One region of the Enterococcus sp. DIV1304_2 genome, then DNA from elsewhere that is predicted to be linked to it. Evidence: riboswitches for the same ligand, from Rfam matches in the RefSeq annotation. Region 1 holds a riboswitch; each other region holds the start of a gene.
What was found. Region 1 has a riboswitch for magnesium ahead of mgtE (magnesium transporter). Riboswitches for the same ligand answer to the same signal wherever they lie in the genome.
Positions count from the first base shown of each region.

Region 2: it holds a riboswitch for magnesium, as region 1 does, so the genes downstream of both, IGJ14_RS00220 (LysR family transcriptional regulator) here and mgtE (magnesium transporter) in region 1, are expected to answer to the same signal.
Region 3: it holds a riboswitch for magnesium, as region 1 does, so the genes downstream of both, mgtA (magnesium-translocating P-type ATPase) here and mgtE (magnesium transporter) in region 1, are expected to answer to the same signal.
Region 4: it holds a riboswitch for magnesium, as region 1 does, so the genes downstream of both, IGJ14_RS04995 (FtsW/RodA/SpoVE family cell cycle protein) here and mgtE (magnesium transporter) in region 1, are expected to answer to the same signal.

Region 1 covers NZ_CP187851.1:897,589-903,687, forward strand. The annotation lists gene mltG (endolytic transglycosylase MltG) at 1-961, shown strand, start outside; gene greA (transcription elongation factor GreA) at 1,101-1,580, shown strand; gene liaF (cell wall-active antibiotics response protein LiaF) at 1,760-2,491, shown strand; gene liaS (two-component system sensor histidine kinase LiaS) at 2,488-3,561, shown strand; gene IGJ14_RS04275 (response regulator transcription factor) at 3,558-4,190, shown strand; M-box (ykoK) riboswitch at 4,312-4,487, shown strand; gene mgtE (magnesium transporter) at 4,632-6,023, shown strand.
Region 2 covers NZ_CP187851.1:48,503-54,601, forward strand. The annotation lists gene tnpA (IS200/IS605 family transposase) at 5-409, shown strand; gene tnpB (IS200/IS605 family element RNA-guided endonuclease TnpB) at 426-1,574, shown strand; gene IGJ14_RS00220 (LysR family transcriptional regulator) at 1,711-1,839, opposite strand; M-box (ykoK) riboswitch at 2,289-2,456, opposite strand; gene IGJ14_RS00225 (class I SAM-dependent methyltransferase) at 2,782-3,387, shown strand; gene IGJ14_RS00230 (LacI family DNA-binding transcriptional regulator) at 3,664-4,680, shown strand; gene IGJ14_RS00235 (pyrimidine-nucleoside phosphorylase) at 4,822-6,099, shown strand, end outside.
Region 3 covers NZ_CP187851.1:2,313,213-2,319,311, forward strand. The annotation lists gene mgtA (magnesium-translocating P-type ATPase) at 703-3,351, opposite strand; M-box (ykoK) riboswitch at 3,695-3,867, opposite strand; gene ndk (nucleoside-diphosphate kinase) at 4,011-4,445, shown strand; gene IGJ14_RS10715 (helix-turn-helix domain-containing protein) at 4,626-5,492, opposite strand; gene IGJ14_RS10720 (LTA synthase family protein) at 5,974-6,099, opposite strand, start outside.
Region 4 covers NZ_CP187851.1:1,044,738-1,050,836, reverse strand. The annotation lists gene IGJ14_RS05000 (FtsW/RodA/SpoVE family cell cycle protein) at 1-793, opposite strand, end outside; gene IGJ14_RS04995 (FtsW/RodA/SpoVE family cell cycle protein) at 783-1,928, opposite strand; M-box (ykoK) riboswitch at 2,013-2,180, opposite strand; gene IGJ14_RS04990 (hydroxymethylglutaryl-CoA reductase, degradative) at 2,575-5,013, opposite strand; gene IGJ14_RS04985 (hydroxymethylglutaryl-CoA synthase) at 5,469-6,099, shown strand, end outside.

The sequences.
Region 1 (6,099 bases):
AGACCCAGAGAATGAACAATTGGTTTCGATCGAAATACCTAGTGGCTCTTCAAATAAGCAAATCGGAGAGATTTTAGAACAAGACCATATCATCAAGAGCGGTATCGTATTTAATTATTATACAAAATTTAAAAATATGACTGGTTTTCAGGCTGGTTTCTATCAATTAGCCCCTAACATGACGTTAGATGAAATCGGTAAAGAGCTCCAAGAAGGTGGCACCTCAGAACCTACAGAAGTGGCAGATGGGAAGATCACGATACCAGAGGGATTTGATGCAGAGCAGATTGCAGAACGAGTAGCAAAAATCACTGGGAAAGATAAGCAGGAATTTTTAGATCTACTAAAAAATGAAGCCTTTTTCACTGAGTTGACTCAAAAATACCCTGATTTATTAGAAAGTGCAGCTAAGGCAGAAAACACCAAGTATCGCTTAGAAGGTTATTTATTCCCAGCGACTTATGATTACTATAAAGATATGTCACTTAAAGATCTGATCATTCAGATGGTCGAAAAAACGAATACCGTGTTACAACCTTATTTTTCTACGATCAAGCAACAAAATCATACGGTTCAAGAAATCATGACACTTGCTTCATTGATCGAAAAAGAAGGGGTATCTGAATCAGATCGTAAAAATATTGCCAGAGTTTTCTATAATCGCATTGACATAGGAATGCCATTGCAATCAGATATTTCTATTTTATATGCGTTAGGCGAACACAAAGAATTTGTCTCTTATGAAGATACGGCAGTAGATTCACCTTATAACCTTTATACAAATAAAGGATATGGGCCAGGACCATTCAACAGTCCAAGTGAAGCAGCTATCCAAGCTGTGATTGAACCGGCAGATAATGATTATTACTATTTTGTCGCAGATATCACTACAGGTGAGGTTTATTTTGCAAAAACATATGAGGAGCATATGGAATTAGTACAAAAATACGTAAATAACTAAAATTGAACGTTATCTACATCTTGATTTATTTTTAGAAAAACATTTACATTTTAGAAAAAGCATGGTAATCTTTTTTGGACTGTAGTCCGTAAAAGATTACCTTTTGCGGTATTCGATAGAAAAAGGAGAAGAGTTATACATGGTAGAAAAAGTATATCCTATGACGCTTGAAGGAAAAGCAAAATTAGAGCAAGAATTAGAAGAATTAAAAACAGTTAAACGGGGAGAAATCATTGAACGAATCAAAATCGCCCGTGGCTTTGGTGATTTATCTGAGAACTCAGAATATGAAGCAGCTAAAGATGAACAAGCTTTTGTAGAGGGGCGCATCACTACAATCGAGAATATGATCCGTTTCGCACAGATCATTGACAACGATGGGGTTGATTCGGATGAAGTGTCTATTGGTAAAACAGTGACGTTCATTGAGTTACCAGACGGAGAAGAAGAAGAATACACGATCGTAGGAAGTGCTGAGGCAGATCCGTTCTCTGGAAAAATTTCCAATGATTCACCGATTGCACAAGCTTTGATCGGTAAGTATAAAAATGATGAAGTGACGATTTCAACACCTGGTGGCGATATGCAAGTAAAAATCGTCAAGGTTGCACAAGCATAAGTAGAAATTTGGACACAGATAATTAATTATTAGTTTGTCTATGCAAAAGGTCTGGGACCATGACACAAAGTCCCAGGCCTTTTGCTGTAGAAATCGATAGTTACATCTAAAGTCCTATAGCATCTCGAAACAAAAATAGGTATGATAAAAAAGAGAATGAAAAGGGAAGGAGAATAGCGATGAATAGCTCTTGGCGCTTTTTTATAGTAGTAGAAGCATTACTATTGATCTTTGCAGTTTGGCAAATCGTAAATAATGTTGAATTATTACTATTAGTCTTATTTGGTATTTTTAATATCTATCTTGCATTGCGAAAATCACCGAGATCGGGCTTTCAAAATTTTCAATTTGTACTAGGTGGATTAGTTATTTTCTTCAGTTTGATCAATAGTCCAGCGCTATGGGTAATGGCAGTTTTTGCTGTCTTGTTCATTGGTCTTAAAGGCGTAGAGATTTCTGGGATCGATCTAACCAAAAATGCTTTTTGGCGAAAAAAACAAATCATTATGGTTCAAACAGAGCAAGTGAAGTCCCACAACAATGAACGAAAGAAACAACAATTATTCGGTAACCAGCGAATTGGTAATGATGTGTATGAATGGGACGATATCAATATCGCGCTTCTTTCAGGAGATACGATCATTGATTTAGGAAACACCTTGTTACCTAAAGATGATAATATCGTTATCGTCAGAAAAGGCATCGGTAGAACACGGATCTTAGTTCCTTTAGGGATTGCAATCAGTCTTGAGCACGCAACCTTAGTAGGGAATGTACAATTTGAAGAAGAACAATTCTCATTGAAGAATGAGTCAATCAAAATCTATAGCAATGATTACGATGAAAATCCACGTCGTTTAAAAATCATTACGAATACATTGATTGGAGATATTGAGGTGATCCGAGCATGATAGAGAAACTTTCTCGACCGATGCTAGCTATCTATGCTTCGATCGCCTCATTTATCGTCATTTTATTTTCTTTTTTTACTTATTTTTACGCAAGCAACCAAACTCATTTTTGGCGTACTTTATTAAGTGCCAGAATTTTATATGTGCCTTTGATCTTTCACTTACTAGCGATTTCGTCAGGTGTGGGCCTGATTGTTTTTTTGATTGTCTCTCTTTTACAAAAAGCACGTTATGGGAAAATCGAAGAACAATTACGTGCAATTTCTTCCGGCAATTATGAAGCAAAAGTTTTAAATGATTCCTTACCAAGCGCTTCTGACGATATATACGTGAAAGAAATTGAAAAAGAAATAACCAAAATCAAAGAAAAAATGGTTGAAGTCTCAAGTGAACTTCAAATATTGACGAGTCGACCTCAATATGTGGATGGACAAACAAAAGAAGAAATCTTAGAATTAGAAAGACATCGTTTAGCACGTGAGCTCCATGATTCAGTTTCCCAGCAATTATTTGCAGCGATGATGATGATGTCTGCTCTGACGGAACAAGCAGAAAAAAGTGATACGCCTGAAATGTTTCGTAAACAACTAAGGATGGTAGCGGATATCATCAATGCTTCACAATCTGAAATGCGTGCGTTGCTACTACATTTACGACCAGTCAATCTTGAAGAAAAAAGTTTGAAACAAGGAATCGAGCAATTATTAAAAGAATTAAAAAACAAGATACAAATTGCATTGAAATGGGATATTGAAGATATCACTTTATCTGATTCGATTGAAGATCATCTCTTCCGGATCGTTCAAGAACTACTTTCAAACACGTTACGCCATGCAAAAGCCAATGAATTAGAAGTGTATCTGCATAAAATCGATAATAATCTTTTATTACGAGTGATCGATGACGGTACTGGCTTCAATATGAATGAAACAAAAACCGGTAGCTACGGACTAAACAATATCAGAGAACGTGTAGCAGGTATTGGTGGAACAGTAAAAATCATTAGTTTCAAAGGACAAGGAACAAGTGTGGAAATCAAAGTTCCTTTAATAAAGGAGGCGGAAAAATGATAAAAGTACTACTAGTCGATGATCATGAAATGGTACGTTTAGGGGTTTCATCCTATTTATCGATCCAAGAAGATATCGAAGTGATCGGAGAAGCTGAGGATGGGCGGCAAGGCTATGAGAAAGCCATGGCACTTCGTCCGGACGTGATTTTAATGGATTTAGTCATGGAAGAAATGGACGGGATCGAATCTACAAAAGCAATCCTCAAAGATTGGCCAGAAGCAAAAATCATTATCGTCACGAGTTTTATTGATGATGAGAAAGTATATCCAGCTATTGAAGCTGGCGCAACGGGCTACTTACTTAAAACATCGACAGCCCATGAAATCGCTGATGCGATTCGTGCGACTCAAAGAGGCGAACGTGTGCTTGAACCTGAAGTAACCTCGAAAATGATGGAAAAAATGAGTCGACGCAATGAGCCGATCTTACACGATGATTTGACGAATCGCGAAAATGAGATTCTTATGTTGATCTCTGAAGGAAAAAGCAATCAAGAAATCGCAGACGAATTGTTTATCACTTTGAAAACAGTCAAAACACATGTTTCTAATATTTTAGCGAAGCTAGAAGTGGAAGATCGTACGCAAGCTGCCATTTACGCATTCAAGCATGGATTGGTAAAGTAAAAATAAACAAAATGGATGATTGCATAACTATATTGGGATACGATTAACAATATTCCGGATTTTTTTATCAAATACTCATCCTCTTATTGACAAAAACCAATTTTACCTGTAGGGTTTAATTATAAAAACTTGTTAGGTGAGGCTCCTAAAAGAACACAGGCTACTGCCCTCAAACGTCGAGAGACGCCACAGGGTATAACAGGCAACGTCGGCTTAAGGCGTGCTTAACGTAGCTATCTGGATCATATTTCCAGAATTACGTCTTTTAGTGCTAAAGCTCAGACGAGAAGTTCGTTCAGGTAAACACTGGTACCATTTTGATGGGATCTTATGAGACGGCTTCTTTTGGAGGCCGTCTTTTTTATGTACTTCCTGTTTTTCTAAACGAATCCATCCAACAAGTTTATATCGAAAAAACGATGTAACAAAGGAGAATGCGAGATGAGAACACTAAATGATACAAATAACCTAGAAACACAATTGACGATTCTTAACTATCTTGAGCAAAAAAAGCTTGAAGAATTGAAGAACTATTTAGCAACGATCGAGAAAGTGGAATTGCTCCAACTATTTGTTACGCTACCTTCAGATAAGCAAGTTCTTGTCTTTCGATTATTATCAAAGAACAAAGCTCTCGAAATCTTTGAAACATTTGAACCAGCTGTCCAACAAGACTTGCTTCGCTCTTTTACGGATGAGGGAGTGATTGAATTTGTAAATGAGATGGCTCCAGATGATCGGGTAAGGTTGTTTTACGAATTACCAGCGAGTGTGACTAAAAAATTATTGGCAGAGCTTTCCGAAGAAGAGCGTGCAACGACGAATCGATTGATGGGCTATGAACATGAGACGGCTGGACGGATCATGACGACTGAATTTATTTCAATAAAGAAAGAAATGACTGTTGAAGAAGCACTGCATAAAATCAGAAAATTAGCCAAAGAAATGGAAACAATCTATATTTTGTATGTGACAGATATGGCGAAAAAAATTGAAGGGGTCCTATCATTAAAGGATTTAGTCATTGCAGAAAGTGATCAACGCATTGAAGAAATCATGATCAAGCATGTTGCTTATGTAACCACAGACACTGACCAGGAAGAAACCGCACGATTGTTACAAGAGTTAGATTTGATCGCTATTCCCGTCGTGGATAAAGAAACACGACTAGTCGGCATTGTGACAGTGGATGACGCTATCGATGTCTTAGAGCAAGAAACAACCGAGGATATGTTCAATGCCGCTGGTTTAGCAGATGTCGCCTCTGTAGAAGCTGATCGTAGTACAGTACTGATCAACGGCAGTCTTTGGCAAATCTGGAAAGTCAGGTTGCCTTTCTTAGCCATCACATTGGTCGCAGGGATGTTAGCTGGTCTAGTGATCGATGAGTTTGAACAAACGTTAGAATCAGTGGCCGCTGTTGCTATTTTTATTCCTTTGATCATGGATATGGGTGGGAATGTAGGGACGCAGTCATCGACGGTTTTTGTTCGCGGATTATCTTTAGGACATATTGATCTAAACACATTTATTAAGCACTTTTTGAAGGAAACAGGGATCGGTTTAAGCTTAGGGATTGTTGTAGGGATCGTATCTGGAATAGTCGCTTCTGTATGGCAAGGGATTCCATTGTTAGGTGTAGCTGTGGGAATCTCCTTGGTCTTTGCAATGACCTTAGCTGCAGCCTTGGGTTTTTTGATTCCTTTTATCTTATTGAAATTGAATATTGATCAAGCTGCTGGATCTGCACCGATCATTACCTCGATCAAAGATATTGCTGGGTTATTTATTTACTTTATTTCAGTTAACGTATTCTTAGGTTACTTATTGTAGGAATAATTAGTATATATAGGCATACCTTTTTAGTATAAACATCAAGGAATATTCTATGGTCTACCATAGTAGTCCT
Region 2 (6,099 bases), 850 kb from region 1:
TAACATGGAATTAGACACAAATAACCATTCAGTATTTCTTCTTTATTATCACCTTGTTTTAGTAACGAAATATCGTAGACAAGTAATTGATAATGAAATATCTAACTACGCTAAAGCGACTTTTGAAAGAATCTCAGAATCGTATCACATCACTTTAGTTGAGTGGAATCATGATAAAGATCACGTTCATATTATGTTCAAAGCTCAACCAAAAACAGAATTGACAAAATTTATCAATGCCTATAAAAGTGCTAGTTCACGTTTGATAAAGCGCAATTATCCAAGAATCAAACAATTTCTTTGGAAAGAAATGTTCTGGTCAAAAAGTTTTTGTCTTTTGACAACTGGTGGAGCACCAATTGATGTGATTAAGAAATATATTCAAAATCAAGGAAACAATCATAAATAGAAAGCAGGCGAGCTTTATGGAGCGACTAAAAGCATATAAATTTAGAATCTATCCAACAGAAGAACAAGAAACCTTCTTTGCTAAGTCTTTTGGCTGTGTCCGTAAGGTCTACAATCTAATGCTTGATGACCGAATGAAAGCTTATAAAGAAACTAGGAAAAATTCCTCTAAAAAAATGAGTTTTCCAACGCCTGCAAAATATAAGCAAGATTTTCCGTTCTTGAAAGAAGTGGATAGTCTTGCTTTAGCAAATGCACAACTCAACCTAGATAAGGCGTATAAGAACTTCTTTCGTGATAAGTCCGCCGGATTTCCTCGTTTCAAAAGCAAGAAAAATCCAGTTCAAAGCTATACGACTAACAATCAAAATGGAACAATCACTTTGATTGATAATCAATTTGTCAAACTTCCTAAGTTGAAGTCGTTAGTTAAAATTACGCTCCATAGACAACCTAAAGGTCTGATCAAATCCGCTACAATATCACGTCATTCTAGCGGTAAATATTATATTTCTTTATTGTGTAAAGAAGAAATAGCTGAGCTTCCTAAAACTAATTCCGCTATTGGAATTGACCTTGGTATAACTGATTTTGCAATCCTTTCTAATGGTCAAAAGATTGATAACAATAAATTCACGTCAAAAATGTCAAAAAAACTAAAATGTGAACAACGTAAGTTGTCAAGACGTGCATTATTAGCTAAACAAAAAGGTATCAATCTGTTTGAAGCTAGAAATTATCAAAAACAAAAACGTAAAATAGCACGACTACATGAAAAAGTAATGAATCAACGCAATGACTTTCTAAACAAGTTGAGCACAGAGATTATCAAAAACCACGATATGATCTGTATAGAAGACTTAAATACAAAAGGTATGTTGCGTAATCATAAACTAGCAAAAAGTATTTCGGATGTTTCATGGTCTAGTTTTGTGACTAGGTTACAATACAAAGCTGACTGGTACGGTCGAAATATTATCGAAGTGGATAAGTGGTTCCCATCTAGTCAAATCTGTTCGAATTGTGGACACAAAGACGGCAAGAAATCTCTAGAAATTCGAGAATGGACTTGTCCTGTTTGTCATGTTCATCATGACCGAGATATCAATGCTAGTATCAATATTCTGACCGAAGGTCTAAGACTACATTCTATGGGATTAGCTTAGATCCAATCATCAAAAACCGTAGGAACTACGGGGATAGCTTGGTAAATAAGAGAAACCGCTGTGAGTAAAGAAATACGCTTGCAAGTATGCTCTATTCCCAAGAAGCTCCCACTTCAAGCGTTAAAAACCGGTAGGTTTAGCTAAGTGGTGAGTAGTTCACAGAACTACTTAACGAAGAAATACTAACATGTAGCTCTTTTGAAGCTTGCGAGAGGCTGTTGAAACGGGCAATCATATAGAAATATTCTAATTTTTCGATCGACATACAGCTATGCCTCCTTTATCATTTTATTCTCCTTTTAAATGTCTCATGGGCCTCTTAAAAAAACAATAGTTATCGTGAAGCACACATAGAGATTAAACAATCCTTAATGAATGTGAAACGAATCACTATTACTTTTAATAGGAAATGAAGCATGACAGTTTTATCAGTCGCTAGTTGATTTTTATGCGAGTCAATGATTTATAGATTCTTGATCGAAGGCTAGTGATTGATAGGTTGCAATGGATGAAGCGAATCTCAACTAGGAAAGGAAATCAATACACCTAAGAAAGCAAAAGAATGAGGAATAAGACACACTTACTTAAAGCGGTTTACTACTGTTTTTTGGTGGCGTGAGGTTTGCTGACAACATAAAAAAGCCTCTTTAATACATAAAGGGCGGTGTACTCAAATAAACATTGGTAAGTGTAATTTGCAATTGTAAGGCGCAATTGTAATCACGTTAATTGAGCTTTGGCTTTCTGAGACGTAAGAAACAAGTTCTAGTTATCTTGGAAAAGCCTTAATCCGACAATTCCTGCTTTACACGTTACTGTCTCTCGACATTTCCGAGCGATAACCTGTGTTCTTCAGAGTAACCTCACCTAATATGATTATTTTTCATCCATATCATAAAGGGCAGTGGAAGTAATAGTCAATCATGCGCGTTTCATGAATAGAGATATCATGGAGATATTTGTCTTCTTAAAAACGCTAATAGTAAGGTTTATGGGACTTCTATTGATATTTTCTCTACTTTCACGAAACAGATTACGCAAATACCGAAAAAGGAGAAGAGTGAGCAGCTAAGAAAATTTTTTTCTTCCGTATCGCGATTAAATGGTTATATTTATAAAAGAAAACAGAAGAAACACAGTTTCGCTTGCACCTTCTCATGGAACACGTTAGACTATGAACAACTAACAGATAAGAAGGATGGAAACTATGACGAATCATTATTATTCCGAACACCCAGAGACTGCTCATGAGTTTGACGAATGGTCATTTGAGCTAAGAGGGAAAACCTTTCAGTTTGTGACAGACTCGGGTGTGTTTTCACGTGAAACAGTTGATTATGGCTCACGTGTATTGATCGATGCCTTTGAATGGGCACAGCTACCAGATGGCAAAATTTTGGATGTTGGCTGTGGCTATGGTCCAATCGGGCTTTCTCTTGCCTATGCGAGTGAGCGCTTTGTTGAAATGGTAGACATCAATGCTAGAGCGGTGGACTTGGCACAAGGAAATGCGAAGCGCAATCAAATCAAAAATGTAGCGATTCATCAGTCAAATATTTATGAAGAGGTGACAGAAACAGACTATGCTGCAATTGTCAGCAATCCACCGATTCGTGCAGGCAAAAAAGTTGTACATGAAATCTTGACTGGCGCATATCCCCGCCTATGTACAGGTGGCACCTTAACGATCGTCATTCAGAAAAAACAAGGTGCACCTAGCGCACAAAAGAAAATGCAAGAAACATTTGGTAACGCAGAAATCGTGATCAAAGATAAAGGCTATTATATTATCCGAAGTGTAAAAGAAGATTGAACATAATCGAATGAAAATAACGGAGCAGTCGAAGGAATGAGTAAGAATTTCTTCGACTGCTTCGTTGTTTGTTCATACAAGTAAGATGGGTAAATAGAGTGGGTTAGGGGAAGTGAGAGCTAGCTTCGAAAAAATAAGACATCGTTTATGAAATTTGCTTAGCAAATATCTATATGGGATTGATTTACTTTTGACCAAGCCTTTTTTCCCTCTATCCATTTCGAAAACCATTTGGTACACTGTTAGGGAATTTACATATATAAAGGGGGAACAAAAGTGAAACTGACAATTCGAGATATTGCTGAGATGGCAGGTGTTTCAGTGACGACTGTGTCACAGATTTTAAATAATAAAGGCAGCCGTTTTAGTGAAAAGACACGAAAAAAAGTGTTGTCGATCGTAAATGAACATCATTACAAGCCAGATTATTTTGCTTCCAATGTGATCAATCGTCACTCAAAAACGATTGGCATGATCGTGCCAGATGTGACGGATTTCTTCTTTTCCAAAGTGATCGAAGGGGTCGAAAGTTATTTAAACCCCTTAGGATATGTCATCATTCTTTGTAACTCCAGACATAGTCAAGACAATGAACTGAAGTATTTAAGGGAGCTTTCTCATCGATCCGTAGATGGTTTATTGTTAGCGACGCCGAATGTGTTGCCTCAAGAGTATGCCCTTGATAGTAGTTTTTATAACAACATGCCGATCATCCTGATCGATCGTGGGTTGAATCGTCGAGATAACGGTCGCTTGATCGTGAAGGAATATGAAGGCGCTTATCAAGCTGTCTCGTTATTGATCAAAAACGGTCACACGAAAATTGGTATGTTAAAAGAGACAACTGGCTATTATCAGTTAGAAGAGCGATTCAATGGTTATCGTCATGCACTAAAAGATCATGGACTGGCGTTCAACGGTAAGTTTGTAGAAGAAGGAGACTTGACTGTCCAAGGAGGGTACGAAGCAAGTAAGCGCTTGTTACGTCATAAAGATGTAACGGCGGTATTTTGTGGCAATGATGCCATGGCGATTGGTTGTTACCAAGCAATCGATGAAATGGGCAAGCGTATTCCAGAGGATATTTCGGTCATCGGCTTTGATGGATTAAAATTGTCTGAGTATATGATCCCTAAGTTGACAACGGTCAAGCAACCGAGTTTCGATATTGGTTTTTATGCAGCTCGCTTTTTGATTGACACGATTGAATTTCCACAAAGAAAAGTTCCGAACAAAGTCTTTGAAACAAAATTAATTATTCGTGAGAGCGTAAAAACATTGACAAAGGTCTAGTAGGGCGTTATATTGCTTATGTAAGTGTTTACAAAGTTGGTAAGATACATTGCGAGAAAATAGTAAACCGGTTTACTAAAGTGGTTTACCTTTTTCGAAATTCCTGTATAATACCGAATGAAGAACGAGGAGGATTACGGCATGCGGATGGTCGATTTGATCGAAAAAAAGAGAGATGGACACCAATTATCAAAGGAAGAGATTTCGTACATTGTCACGAACTACACAAATGATAACATTCCTGATTACCAAATCAGCGCATTATTGATGGCTATTTTCTATCAGGATATGACCGATGAAGAAATCACTGATCTAACGTTGGCAATCGCTCATTCTGGCGATGTGATCGATTTAAGTTCCTTAGATGGGATCAAAGTCGACAAGCATTCTACCGGAGGCGTGGGGGATACAACTACCTTGATTTTAGCACCTTTAGTAGCAAGTGTAGGTGCAACTGTGGCAAAAATGTCAGGGCGTGGTCTTGGCTACACAGGTGGCACATTAGATAAGTTAGAAGCTATTCCTGGATTTCGGATCGAACTATCAGATGAAGAATTCATCCGCACCGTGAACGAAAGTAAAGTAGCGGTGATCGGCCAATCGGGCAATCTCGCTCCAGCAGATAAAAAATTGTATGCCTTGCGTGATGTGACGGCAACGGTCAACTCGATCCCATTGATTGCTAGTTCGATCATGAGTAAGAAAATCGCCGCAGGAGCGGATGCGATCGTGCTAGATGTGACGACGGGTGACGGTGCCTTCATGAAAAATATCGATGACGCGAGACGCTTGGCGAAGACCATGACACGGATCGGCAAATTAGCCGGTCGCCAAACAGTAGCAGTGATCTCTGATATGTCTGAACCGTTGGGTGAAGCAATCGGCAACAGCTTAGAAGTCGTTGAAGCCATTGAAACACTTCAAGGGAACGGACCGGAAGATTTAGTTGAAATGTGCTATGCTTTAGGTAGTCAAATGGTCGTTTTAGCCGAAAAAGCGGCATCGATCGAAGAAGCGCGCGAAATGCTAAAAGAAGCCCTTGAATCAGGGAAAGCTTTAGCTAAATTCAAAGAAATGATCCAGAACCAAGGGGGCGACCCAACAGTTGTCGATGAACCTGCGCGGTTGTTAACTGCTCGTTATATTTATGAACTGCCAGCGAAGACAACAGGTGTCGTGACAAAAATCGTTGCGAACGAATTAGGGATCGCAGCAATGATGCTTGGTGCAGGACGTAAAACGAAAGAAGATTCGATCGATCATGCTGTTGGTTTACGATTGAATAAGAAAATCGGTGATAAAGTAGAAGCTGGCGAATCGCTATTGAGGATCTATAGTAATGAAGAAGACATTTCGCCAGTGATCGACTTGTTATATAAAAATATTGAAATCGGTGATATGGCGGAGAAGCCTATCCTG
Region 3 (6,099 bases), 1.4 Mb from region 1:
ATAAACGATAGCGCAACTATTCGTGACCGTAACCCCAACTACACTCACTCATCATTAGTTATTTGCTTAAATCTACTTAGAGTAACTACGACAATATATCATTCCCGCTTCTATTGAAGCCACGATTCCCAGCATACTCTTATGATTGTATTTCCCAAGAGTATTTCCCCGTCGGATTGCTTCAATTGATCCATTCTTCGCCCCCTTATCCCGTTGCGAGTCAAGAAGTGAGACAAATGATCCATTTGATTCAATGTTTGATCGAACTGCTATATCAATGGTTTATCGTTATCTAGTTTTTCTAAAAATCAAGCATTTTGAGTCTTACTTGAATCATAGATTTTCTTTATCCAACATAACAATAGCTGGCAACGGGTAATAATAGATTGCTTTTAAACAATCGCTCGAACACATTGTATAACGCTTGTTTCCGTTATATTTAAATATAATTTATTCTTTTTTGAAAAATTATTTAAATATAACTTACGCGAGTACTTGACTTTTTTAGTAGCGCAGAAAAAAAATAGATTAGGTATTTAAAATACCTAATCTATCAGCGTTTTACTATTGATGGAACGATGCAGCGATTCACTAAAATTTTATAGAATAAGCGAACCATTTAAATGAAGTTTATTTTTTTATTGAAATCTTACCTGAAGGATGCTCAAATTCCTCGTACGAAAGTGCAGAAAAGATTTTCTTTTATAATAGTTCTCCAAATTTATTGATATAGATTTTTTTCATGAATGTAACTAATCCTAAATAAGCGATAACAGTCACGATCAACCAAATCCAATAGTTAGCTGGTAATGGTAACAATCCTAGTCCTTCACCAAAATTAGTAAAAGGAAGAACAGAACCTACTAGAATACCTAATGTTGTAATTGAAAACATAATAAAAGTGGCATTACTTTGCAAGAAAGGCACTTTAGGTGTCCGTAACGCATGTAACACTAAGGTTTGCGTCCATAAAGATTCAACAAACCAACCAGCATGGAACAATGCGATAAATAGAACTTGTTGTGAGCCAGTCAATGTATGGTAACTTCCACCAACCACTGCTGGACAAATTACAAAGTACATCAATAGATAGGTCGTGATGTCAAAAACGGAACTCGTTGGTCCGAAGTACACCATAAATTTGCCAATACTTGATGCTTCCCATTTTTTTGGTTCATGCAAATATTCTTTATCCATTCTATCCCATGGCAAAGAGATACAAGATACATCATAAATCAAATTTAAGAATAAAATTTGTAACGGTAGCATAGGTAAAAATGGAAGGAATGTACTAGCTACCAAGACAGAAAACATGTTGCCAAAGTTTGAACTAGCTGTCGCTTTGATGTATTTCATAATATTGCCGAAAGTCTCTCTACCTGACAATAATCCTTTTTCTAAAATCATCAAATCTTTTTCTAACAAGATAACATCCGCTGATTCTTTTGCAATATCTACTGCTGTATCTACTGAAATACCGATATCTGCGACTTTCATTGCTGGTGCGTCGTTAATACCATCGCCTAAAAAACCTACTGTGTGACCATTGTTACGTAAGGCAGTGGTTAATCGTGCTTTTTGTTGCGGATTCAATTTGACAAAGACATCATGTGCCTCAGCAACTTTTCCTAATTCCTTATCAGACATCTCAGCGATTTTCTCGCCAGTGATCAATTCATTGATTTGTAAGCCTACTTGTCGACAAACAGAACGTGTGACCAACTCGTTGTCACCAGTCAATACTTTTACAGCAACACCATGATCTTTCAAAGCTTTCAATGCTTGTTTGGTTGTTTCTTTTGGTGGATCAAGGAAAGCAAGATAGCCAATCAAGACCATTTCTGACTCATCTTTCACTGAAAATTCTCCAACCACACTTGGATTCGTTTTTTGCGCGACACCGATCACACGCAACCCATCTTCATTCAAGTCCTTCACTTTCGCCAAAACTGTTTCTCTTTGTTCAGCAGTCAATGGTTTGACTTCACCACCAAGGTCGATGTATGAAGAGATACTTAACATTTCTTCGATCGCACCCTTTGTGATCATTTGCGTTTTTCCAGCTGGGTCAGCCACCACGACACTCATTCTTCTACGTTCAAAATCAAAGGGTATTTCATCTACTTTTTGATAACGAATCTTCTCTGTATCTAACGTCTCAACTGCTTCATCGATAATGGCAACATCTAAAAGATTCTTTAATCCAGTTTGGTAGTAACTATTCAAGTAGGCGTGGCGCAGTACTCGGTCATTTTCATTTCCTTCACAATCCATGTGGTATTCTAAAATAATTTTATCTTGAGTCAATGTACCTGTTTTATCTGTACAAAGGACATCGATCGCACCAAAATTTTGAATGGCATTTAGATTTTTGATGACTGTTCCTTTTTTCGCCATAGCACTGGCACCTTTGACCAGATTTGTCGTAACGATCATCGGTAGCATTTCTGGTGTTAACCCAACAGCGACTGATAAACCAAACAAGAATGCTTCTAACCAGTCTCCTTTTGTAAATCCATTGATCACGATCACAGTTGGTGCCATCAATGCCATGAATTTGATCAACAACATGGATGTTTTTTGGATGCCTAATTCAAAGCTTGTTTTTATCGGTTTTTGTGATAAGTTTTGTGCCACATGTCCAAACATCGTGTCGTTCCCAACAGAGATGATGATACCTTCTGCACTACCACTGATCACATTGCTTCCCATGAATGCAATATTTTCATAACTCGTTTCGCTTTGTGTTCTTCCAGAGCACACAGTCGCATGTTTCTCAACGGGATAGCTTTCACCCGTTAATGCCGCTTGTGAGATAAATAAATCTTTGGCAGAAAGCAACCGCATGTCTGCTGGGATCATATCTCCCGCTGACAAACGAACTTGATCGCCACAAACAATTTCCTCCATAGGAATTTCTTTGTATTCACCATCTCGTTTTACGGCAGCTGTTACTTTCACCAATGATTTCAACTTTTCAGCAGCTTGGTTCGAACGTACGGATTGGATCAAGGTCATCGTGCCACTGACTAACACCATGGCAAAAATGATGATTACACCAAACAAATCTTTATCTGCTGGAGCAGCTAATAGATACTCGGTGATAAAAGAAATAATTCCTAAAGCAATCAATACTAATGTGAAAGGGGTGATAAACGCCTTGATCACTTCTACAATAAACGGCGTTTTCTTTCCATATGAAATACTATTATTTCCATAAGTTTCTCTTAAATTTTCTACTTGTTCTGAAGACAAGCCTTTTTGTGTTGTTTGAAATAAGTCAAATAACTGTTGCTTATTTTTACTAGCAAAACCAGCGTAGACTTTTTTTGTTTCTTTCTTTTTTTCCATCTCGTGTTCCTCCTTTGATCTTATCAAGCACACACTGATATCTGTTGTGCGCTTGATCGTTTATCTAATCAACGGAGACAGAGTGTTCTAAAGGCGCTGAGAACAGATAGATAATAGTCTCAACATACCAACGCTTTGTCTCCTTGTACACCGGACTTTCATCCATTTGTTCTCATCTCCTTTCGTTTACTTACATTACTTTCTTGCCCTATTACTGGATACTTCAACTTCCCAACTTGATCACCCTCTAACACCTTTTTATTTGAAAAAACAGATTGGTGAGAAACAAAAAACCTTTCGCCAAAACTCAGCGAAAGGTCAAAAAAGTGCACAAAAAAAAGCATGGATGATCTACTCGTTGAGTTTTGGCACTATACAACGTAAAAAGCAAAAGAGCTTTTAGCTACCTTATGAAAAGCCTTATCTCGACAATTCCTGTTCTACCCATTGGCGTCTCTCGACATTTTTGGGCAGTAGCCTATGTTTGTATAGGAGCCTCACCTAACAAATCTTATTCAGTTTTTCCTCACCTAATGTAACAACTATTGGCTGGAATGTCAAACACATTTTCAAAAAAGTTGAAACTCTAAGGGATTCGTTTGTCATGTTTTCTTTCTCTAGGTATAATGAACCTATCACAACAGATCGGAGTGAAGGATATGGAACGTACACTTGTTATTATCAAACCTGATGGGGTAAGACGTCATTTAATTGGCCGAATCATCCAGCGTTTTGAAGAAAAAGGATTCGCAATCGCTGAAATGAAATTCGCGACGATGACTGAAAAACTAGCAAAAGAACACTATCAACATCTATCTAATCGAAGCTTTTTCGATGACTTGATCGACTATATGACTTCTGGTCCAGTCGTCTATCTGGTATTAACAGGTGAAGATGTGATCGATCTCGTACGCAAAATGGTCGGTGCAACAAAAGCAGCAGATGCCGTTCCTGGGACGATCAGAGGCGATTTTGCCTTACCTGGTACAGAAAATATCATTCACGCTTCGGATTCACGAGATGCAGCCAATACTGAGATCACACGTTTCTTTCCGCCATTCGATACAAAGAAAGTAGAAGATGCGAAAAAATAAATTTTTTGCTCACTGACTTTTTGAGTGCATCAATTTTTGATCATCTTATTGATATGCCAGTCCTTCTGTTAGAGGTCATGCTCCACACGTTTAGTGAGAGGATTGACTCAATACTAGAGGGACTGGTTTTCCTTTTGTATTAAGTCAAATGCCCACTAAATAGCCGCTTTCAGCAAATCTCTAGCGTTGTGCTTGGATAGACAATAGTTTTTCTTCTAATTCATCTCGCTCTTCTTTGCCTAAGGTATACTCGATCACTGCAAATAATGACTCAAACTCCTCTTTTTTGATTGGTTCCCCTAATGCGGTGGCGATCAATCGACGATAATAATCGGACATCAAACTCTCGTAAATGACAGCTGTCTTTGATTTCAAACCTAAACAACGATACATATCTTCATTGATGCTTCGTGCTTTTTTATATCTTTTTTTGTCGATATAATAGACAGTTAAATTCTTTAAAAAAAGAAACAAACACTGATCATAACCTGACTTCATTGCTTTACGCATTCTTTTTTTAATTTTCAAATAATTGTTTTCGATAAAGGAATCGCTGAAAATAAAGGGGAACTCTGCTAATAAGTCTAGTTCATATCGACCAAATTCTTTCAGTTTCATAAAGTAATCTTCGATCATTCGTATCTCATATCCCAAAAATTCCAATTGGATATCTGGCTTCACACTTGATTTCCAATACATATGTATATTCAGTACGAGATAGTAAAGATCAGCCGTTCGCTTAAATTGCTTGCGATTGTCGGCGATTTCTTTGTAGGGATCAAAATCATCCTCCTGAACTTTATTCAAAAGATTACGTGTTTTTCTCGTTTTCCGTGGTTCTTCCACTTGATTTCGTAGCGATTCGTATTCAGTAAGTGTGATATTCAACCGATCAAGAAATGCCATCAGTGTTAAAAAAGAAATTTTTTTGATCGTACGATTCTCGATCCCCACAAGCGAAGTTTTTGAACAGATCCCTTCTGCCAATTGTGACTGTGTCAACTTGCGACTTACCCGTAATTTTTTGATCAATTCTCCATCGTGCATAATATGCCTCCTTTAGTGTGTGCATTTTCCAATAAGATCCTCTTCGTCAGAACAACAACCGAAAAAGAGAAATAACTATCGAAATATTTATTGCATTCACTAATTAAGTACGCATAAATAAAAAAAATATTTGAAGAACAATAAAAAAACTTCTAAAAAGTGAAATTACAACTTTTTAGAAGTTTTGTAAGGTTGTGAAAGAAGCGCTTTGACCTGAACAGTAAGATGAAAAGGCAGAAAATAGTTCCTCATATTTTTTGATTTTTCAGCTTAGTGTTGAAGGTCAGCTACTTGAACACCGTTGATCAAGGTTGTGAAAGAAGCGTTCAGCACTGAATAATAAGGCAGAAAAAGCAAAAATGGCTTTTTCATTTTAGGTTTTTTTGACTTATTACTGAAGTGTTGCTGATTGAACACCGTTGATCCAGGTTGTGAAAGAAGCCTTCAGATAGCTTGCTCCTTCACCGACATCTAGCCATGTCTATGGTTTGTCCGCCGATCCATCCTCTGCAGGGTATAGATTGGTTGTTGTTTGATCATGATTTTTAGAATAGACACTTGTTGAAGCTGCACCTTTTTCTTTTTCAATTTGTTGGTTCCGTTGCAC
Region 4 (6,099 bases), 150 kb from region 1:
CGGCCCTGCCACTAAACCCACCTGCCCCGATAGAAAGTAAACTTTGTGATTGTTGATAACCAATCGATTGGCTATATGCAAATGGATCAACCCATGCGCGTACTCGATCTAACTGATAAGTCTTAAAATTCAGACGATATAAAATCTGGTGTCCGTATTCAGTAAAAACTAAAGCAATCAAAATGGCCCCGAGAATAACTAGAATCGAGGTTATTGCCGTCATGATCTTCCAATGTACCCCAGCGATCATGAATAATGCCCCCAAGCATATGACAAAAACCAAACTTGTTCCAAAATCTTTTTGCATGTACATCAATAAAAAGGTCGGTAAACTAACCAGTAATATCTTTCCTACATAAAATAAATCAGTTTTAACGGTTCGTTGTTTCACCTTTTGCTCATAGATCAAGGTCAAATAAACAACCACTAAGATAAAGGTGAGTTTCACTAATTCAGAAGGTTGAAATGAAAAGCTGCCAATCCTAAGCCAACGTTTGGTGCCTGTGAGTTGAAACATCACCGGATCATAAAACTGATACAACAGGCCCATCACAAAAAGTGAAAAGCCATAAAGATAAGGAGAATATCTTAACAATACGACTGTTTTCACTCGTTGTGTTAGAAACAACAGCCCGACCGACATCAAACAAAACACGATTTGTCGAAGCACGACTCCTCGGACTGGAACTTGGTCATAAACAGCTGCCCCATATTGCACACCGACACTTAATAAATATAAAAGAAAGATTGGTAAAAATAATGCATAGTTGAATTCATTTATTTTAAATTTCATTTTGCTTACCTCGTGAGGACAGTTTCAGGCAAACGCCCAAAAGCATGGATAAAATCAAATAGCTTGATCCTCCATAACTAATAAAAGGAAGCGGAATACCTGTCATTGGGATCATGCCACTGATACTTGCAATATTGATACTTGTCTGTAGCAATAACAGCATCCCTGTTCCCAAATAAATCAACCCGATCTGCTGATTTGGTTCATTCGCACTCAAGACAAATAAGCGCAAAATAATCGAAAATAACATTGCTAGAATCAGTAAGCCCACGATCAGACCTAACTCTTCTAAAATAATCGAAAAAATAAAATCAGTCTCGGCTACTGGTAAATAGCCCTTTTTGGTAATACTATTTCCCAATCCTAATCCAAAAAGCCCACCGTTGTACATGGCATAATAAGATTGACTCATCTGAAATCCTTTTCCATAAGGATCTAAAAAAGGATTAAAAGCAATGCTCAAGCGATCATAAGTATGAGCAAAAATACTTGGTAATAGGTCATTTTGCCCTAGTAAATAAATAATGCCGCCAAGGAGCAAAAAGAGACTGAACAGTCCTGCAAAAAACAATAAAATATAGCGAACTGGTAATTGAACCGTCGTGATCATGATTGCAGCTAAGATGATCAACAAGATCGCACCAGCTACTTTTGGTTGGAATAAAATCAGCAGAGAACATAAAGCGATGATAAAAAAGGGTTTTTTTAATTCATTCAATGATTGCTTGGGTTTTCTAAAATAATAAGCTAAATAAAAAATCATACCGACATTGACAATTTCAGCAGGTTGAAATTGAAAACCTGCAATTGAGATCCATCGTTGCGCCCCACTGATATTGACACCAATCCCAGGTACCTTTGTCAAGATCAGACCCACGATACCGATCCCCATCATTATTTTTACGATTCGATGATTGAGTATAAATGCAGGTTTCACTCGGTAAATGAAAAAAATCATTGCCCAACTAAGTGCTACAAATACCATTTGTCGAACTAAAAGTTGATTTGTACTTTGATCGAATGACATCAAACGGAACGTACTCGCACTATAGATCATCAATAATCCTATTACACTGATCAACAGATATGGTACGAGCAAATACAAATCTATTTTTCTTATGTCTTTTACACCCATCCTATATTTCTCCTTTGTGTTACAGCGGAGATACGTCACTTACCCATCTTGAATAAAAAAAGCCAAACGAAAAAAACGATTGGCTTTTCAGTCTCATCGTGTGAGTTTTGACACTAAACAACGTAAAGATTTCTCTTAGCTATCTTATGAAGAGCCTTAATCCGACAATTCCTGTTTTACACATTGGCGTCTTTCGACGTTTCTGCGCAATAGCCTATGTTTGTTTAGGAGTCTCGCCTAACAAGTTATTCTATTTGAGGAAAAGTATACCTGTTAGATTATTTATTCACAAGAGAACCTCAAATAAGCTTAAAAAACTTTAGCTTTTTTTAATGTTATATAAATTATTTTTAAAATTTAATAATATATGTTCTATATTTTTTAGATCAGAGTATGTAAAAAAACGTAACAGAAAACCTTTAATCGACAAGGTCTGTTACGTTTTGTTTAATATTATACAACCTCACATAAAAATGAAAATAGCATAAAAAGACGTGATGGTCTCTTATGAAAAAAATAAATTTCAGATTATAGATTCTTCATACTTAGCATAGGTATTTTTTTATGTGTTTTGAGAGGCACGTTATAATAATGAAAATTATTTGTCATTTTCCCTCAGCTACTACGCCCATTTCGCAAATTATTCCTAGTTTTTGCTCGCCTGGATAGCTTCTAAGGCAGCTAGTGCGCTTTGTTGGTTGATCGTTCCTGATTCCCTAAGCTTTGCGGCAACTCTCTCGATTTCGTCCCCTTTGGCACCAACTGTGATTGCCAATGCTCTCGCTTGTAAGGACATATGTCCTTTTTGGATACCGTCACTAACAAGTGCACGCAGTGCCGCCAGGTTTTGTGCTAAACCAACAGCTGCAATCACTTGTGCCAATTCTTGTGCAGAATCAATTGCTAACATATCTAAAGAAGCTTTCGCTTTCGGTAAGACGCGGGAAGCCCCCCCTACTGTCGCGACAGCTAAAGGAACCGTCAATTTCCCTACCAAATGATCTTCCTTGATTTGCCAGTCAGTCAACCCTTGGTAACTACCATTTCGAGCAGCATAGGCATGAATAGCCGCTGCGGCTGCTCGTGTATCATTTCCTGTGGCTAAGATGACCGCTTCGATACCATTCATGATTCCTTTGTTGTGGGTCGTTGCCCGATAAGGATCCAACTTTGCGTATTCACTCGCTTGACGAATCTTTTCAGCAATCAGCTGACCCGTTTCTTTGTCCTTTGCCAATCGCTCAAAAGGAATCATACAAGTCGCGATCGCTAAAGATTCAGTCGCCAGATTACTTAAGATACTGAACAAGATTTCTTCTTCAGGGAACCATTCTTTGATACGAACCGCAACTCCTTCCAAAATCGAGTTGATGATATTCGCCCCCATCGCATCTTTGACATCCACTAAAAAATCAAGTGAAAGATAGGCATGCTCGCTCCCCATAAATTCTCGAGTAGAAATTTCTCGGACACCTCCACCACGCTTGACGATCGAAGGATAGCTTTCGTTTGCACAAGTGACCAATTCTGGTTTTCTTGCTTCAATGACTTCTTTGATTTTTCGATAATCACAACGACCAGTCAAGACGATTTGCCCACGCATCAATCGTCGGGGTATCTGAACGCTGATATCGCCACATATTTTTGCACCATTGCTCGCTGCAGCAATTACAGAAGGTTCTTCCGTTGCCATAGGAATCCATTTTTTTTGACCGTTCACTTGAAAATTCAATGCGACACCTAATGGGATCTCTACTTGGCTGATTTGATTTTCAATCAAATGGTTGGCGATATCTTCTGTTAAAACAGATTCTTTAAAACCTGTTGCTTCTGCTTGAGAAATCACTTTTTCTTGAACTAATCGCTGTCTACGTTGTTCTGGCGTTAGTTCATAAAACTTTTTTTTTTCGTTATCACCAGTTTGTTGCAAATTAGCTTCCAAAAGAACAGCTAATCCAAGACCGCCACCAATACATAATGAAGCTACTCCGTATCGTTGGTGCTGCCTTCTTAACGCATAGCCTAAAGTAGTCAAGATACGAGCGCCACTAGCACCAATCGGATGGCCTAACGCAATCGCACCACCATAAATATTGACTTTCTCTGATGGGAGATTCAATTCACGATTCACAACGATCGATGACGCAGCAAACGCTTCGTTAATTTCAAATAGATCGATGTCGTCCAAGGAAAGCTCTGTTTTCTCCATCAAGGTATTGATTGCTTTGATTGGAGCTACCCCCATGATACTTGGATCGATCCCAACTTCAGAGACTCCTTTGATCGTAGCTAAATACGGTAAGTCATGAGCAATCGCATAGTCTTTCGACGCTAAGATCAGTACAGAGCCACCATCGTTCAAAGGTGAAGCATTTCCAGCAGTAACTGTGCCGTCCTCCGCAAAAACCGTCCGTAAGGTGCTTAATTTTTCTAATGTACTATTTCCTCGCACTGCTTCATCTGTTGCAAATACTTCTTCATTACGGGAAATTGGAATGATTTCCTCCTTGAAGACCCCTGACTCGCTGGCTTGTGCTGCTTTTAATTGTGAAGCCAGTGCATATTGATCTTGCTCTGCTCTCGTCACAGAAAATTGTTTTGCCACATTTTCTGCTGTCAGTCCCATATGAGTATTGGAAAATGCATCGGTTAATCCATCATTGACCATACTTGAGATTTCTTCGATTTTCTCGTTTTCTGGATCGCTCACTTGGATCATCGGCGCTCTAGTCATGCTTTCAACACCACCGGCTATGATCAGGTCCGCTTCGCCTAGTTGGATTTGTTGACGCGCAAGGATCACTGATTTCATCCCAGATCCACAAACTTCATTGATTGTCATTGCCGGAACACTTACGGGGATTCCGCTATTGATCGCAATTTGTCGTGCAACATTTTGCCCATTCCCTGCTTGAAGCACATTTCCAAAAATGACTTGATTGATTGCTTCTTTGTTTATCCCTGTTCGTTCAAGGATTTCTGTTGTAATGAATGTTCCCAACTCAACAGCAGAATAACTGCTTAAGCTACCACGATACTTTCCAATCGGTGTTCGTGCAGCATCTATAATAACGACTTCCTTCAAGTTAAGCCACCCGTTGCCAAAGCCTATAAATTTACTCATCCACGTATTACATAAAACGCGACGGATTTATAGGTGTTACAATCTTTTGCGCAAACGGATTCCCTCCTTATTTCTCATATATTTGCGAAAAACGTCACGCTGTAACCGACGAGACATTCTTCAAAACGTTTGTCTATATCAAATGGATAGAACAATGTGAATGGTTTCGTAAAAATTAAAATACACTTCTTATTAAATTGTATAAAAGATGGACAGTTGATTATTTTCTAACTGTCAAGTATCTCCTACAAAAATATACCATTCTTTACCGGAAATACAAATATAACATACACCTTTTAAAAAAAGCGCTATATTTTTTTACAAATCCTTAAAAATTAGCTTTTTTGTATTTCTTTTAGCGATTTTGTGATACTTTAATAAAGTAAGTTTTTTATCATGAGTAAAGAGGTGTTGAAATGAAAATAGGGATTGATCGTCTTTCCTTTTTTATTCCTAATTTATTTTTAGATATGACTGAATTAGCAAACAGACGTGGAGATGATCCTGCCAAATACCATATCGGGATCGGTCAAGATCAGATGGCTGTCAATCAAGTTTATGAAGACATCGTCACGCTAGGAGCAAATGCAGCGAGTAAAATCGTCACAGAAGAAGATCGTGAAAAAATCGATATGGTCATTGTAGGTACCGAATCAGGCATCGACCAATCAAAGGCAAGTGCTGTGATCATCCATCATTTGTTAAAAGTTCAACCTTTTGCTCGTTCATTCGAAGTAAAAGAAGCTTGTTACGGGGGAACAGCAGCTTTGCACATGGCAAAAGAATATGTCAAAAATCATCCAGATCGTAAAGTCTTAGTGATTGCGAGCGATATCGCCCGCTACGGTTTAGCAAGTGGTGGTGAAGTGACTCAAGGTGTAGGTGCGGTCGCTATGATGATCACACAAAACCCTCGGATTCTTTCTCTTGAAGACCACAGCGTCTTTTTAACAGAAGATATTTATGACTTTTGGCGTCCAAATTATAGTCAATATCCTGTAGTAGATGGTCCTTTGTCCAACTCTACTTATATTGAGTCTTTCCAAA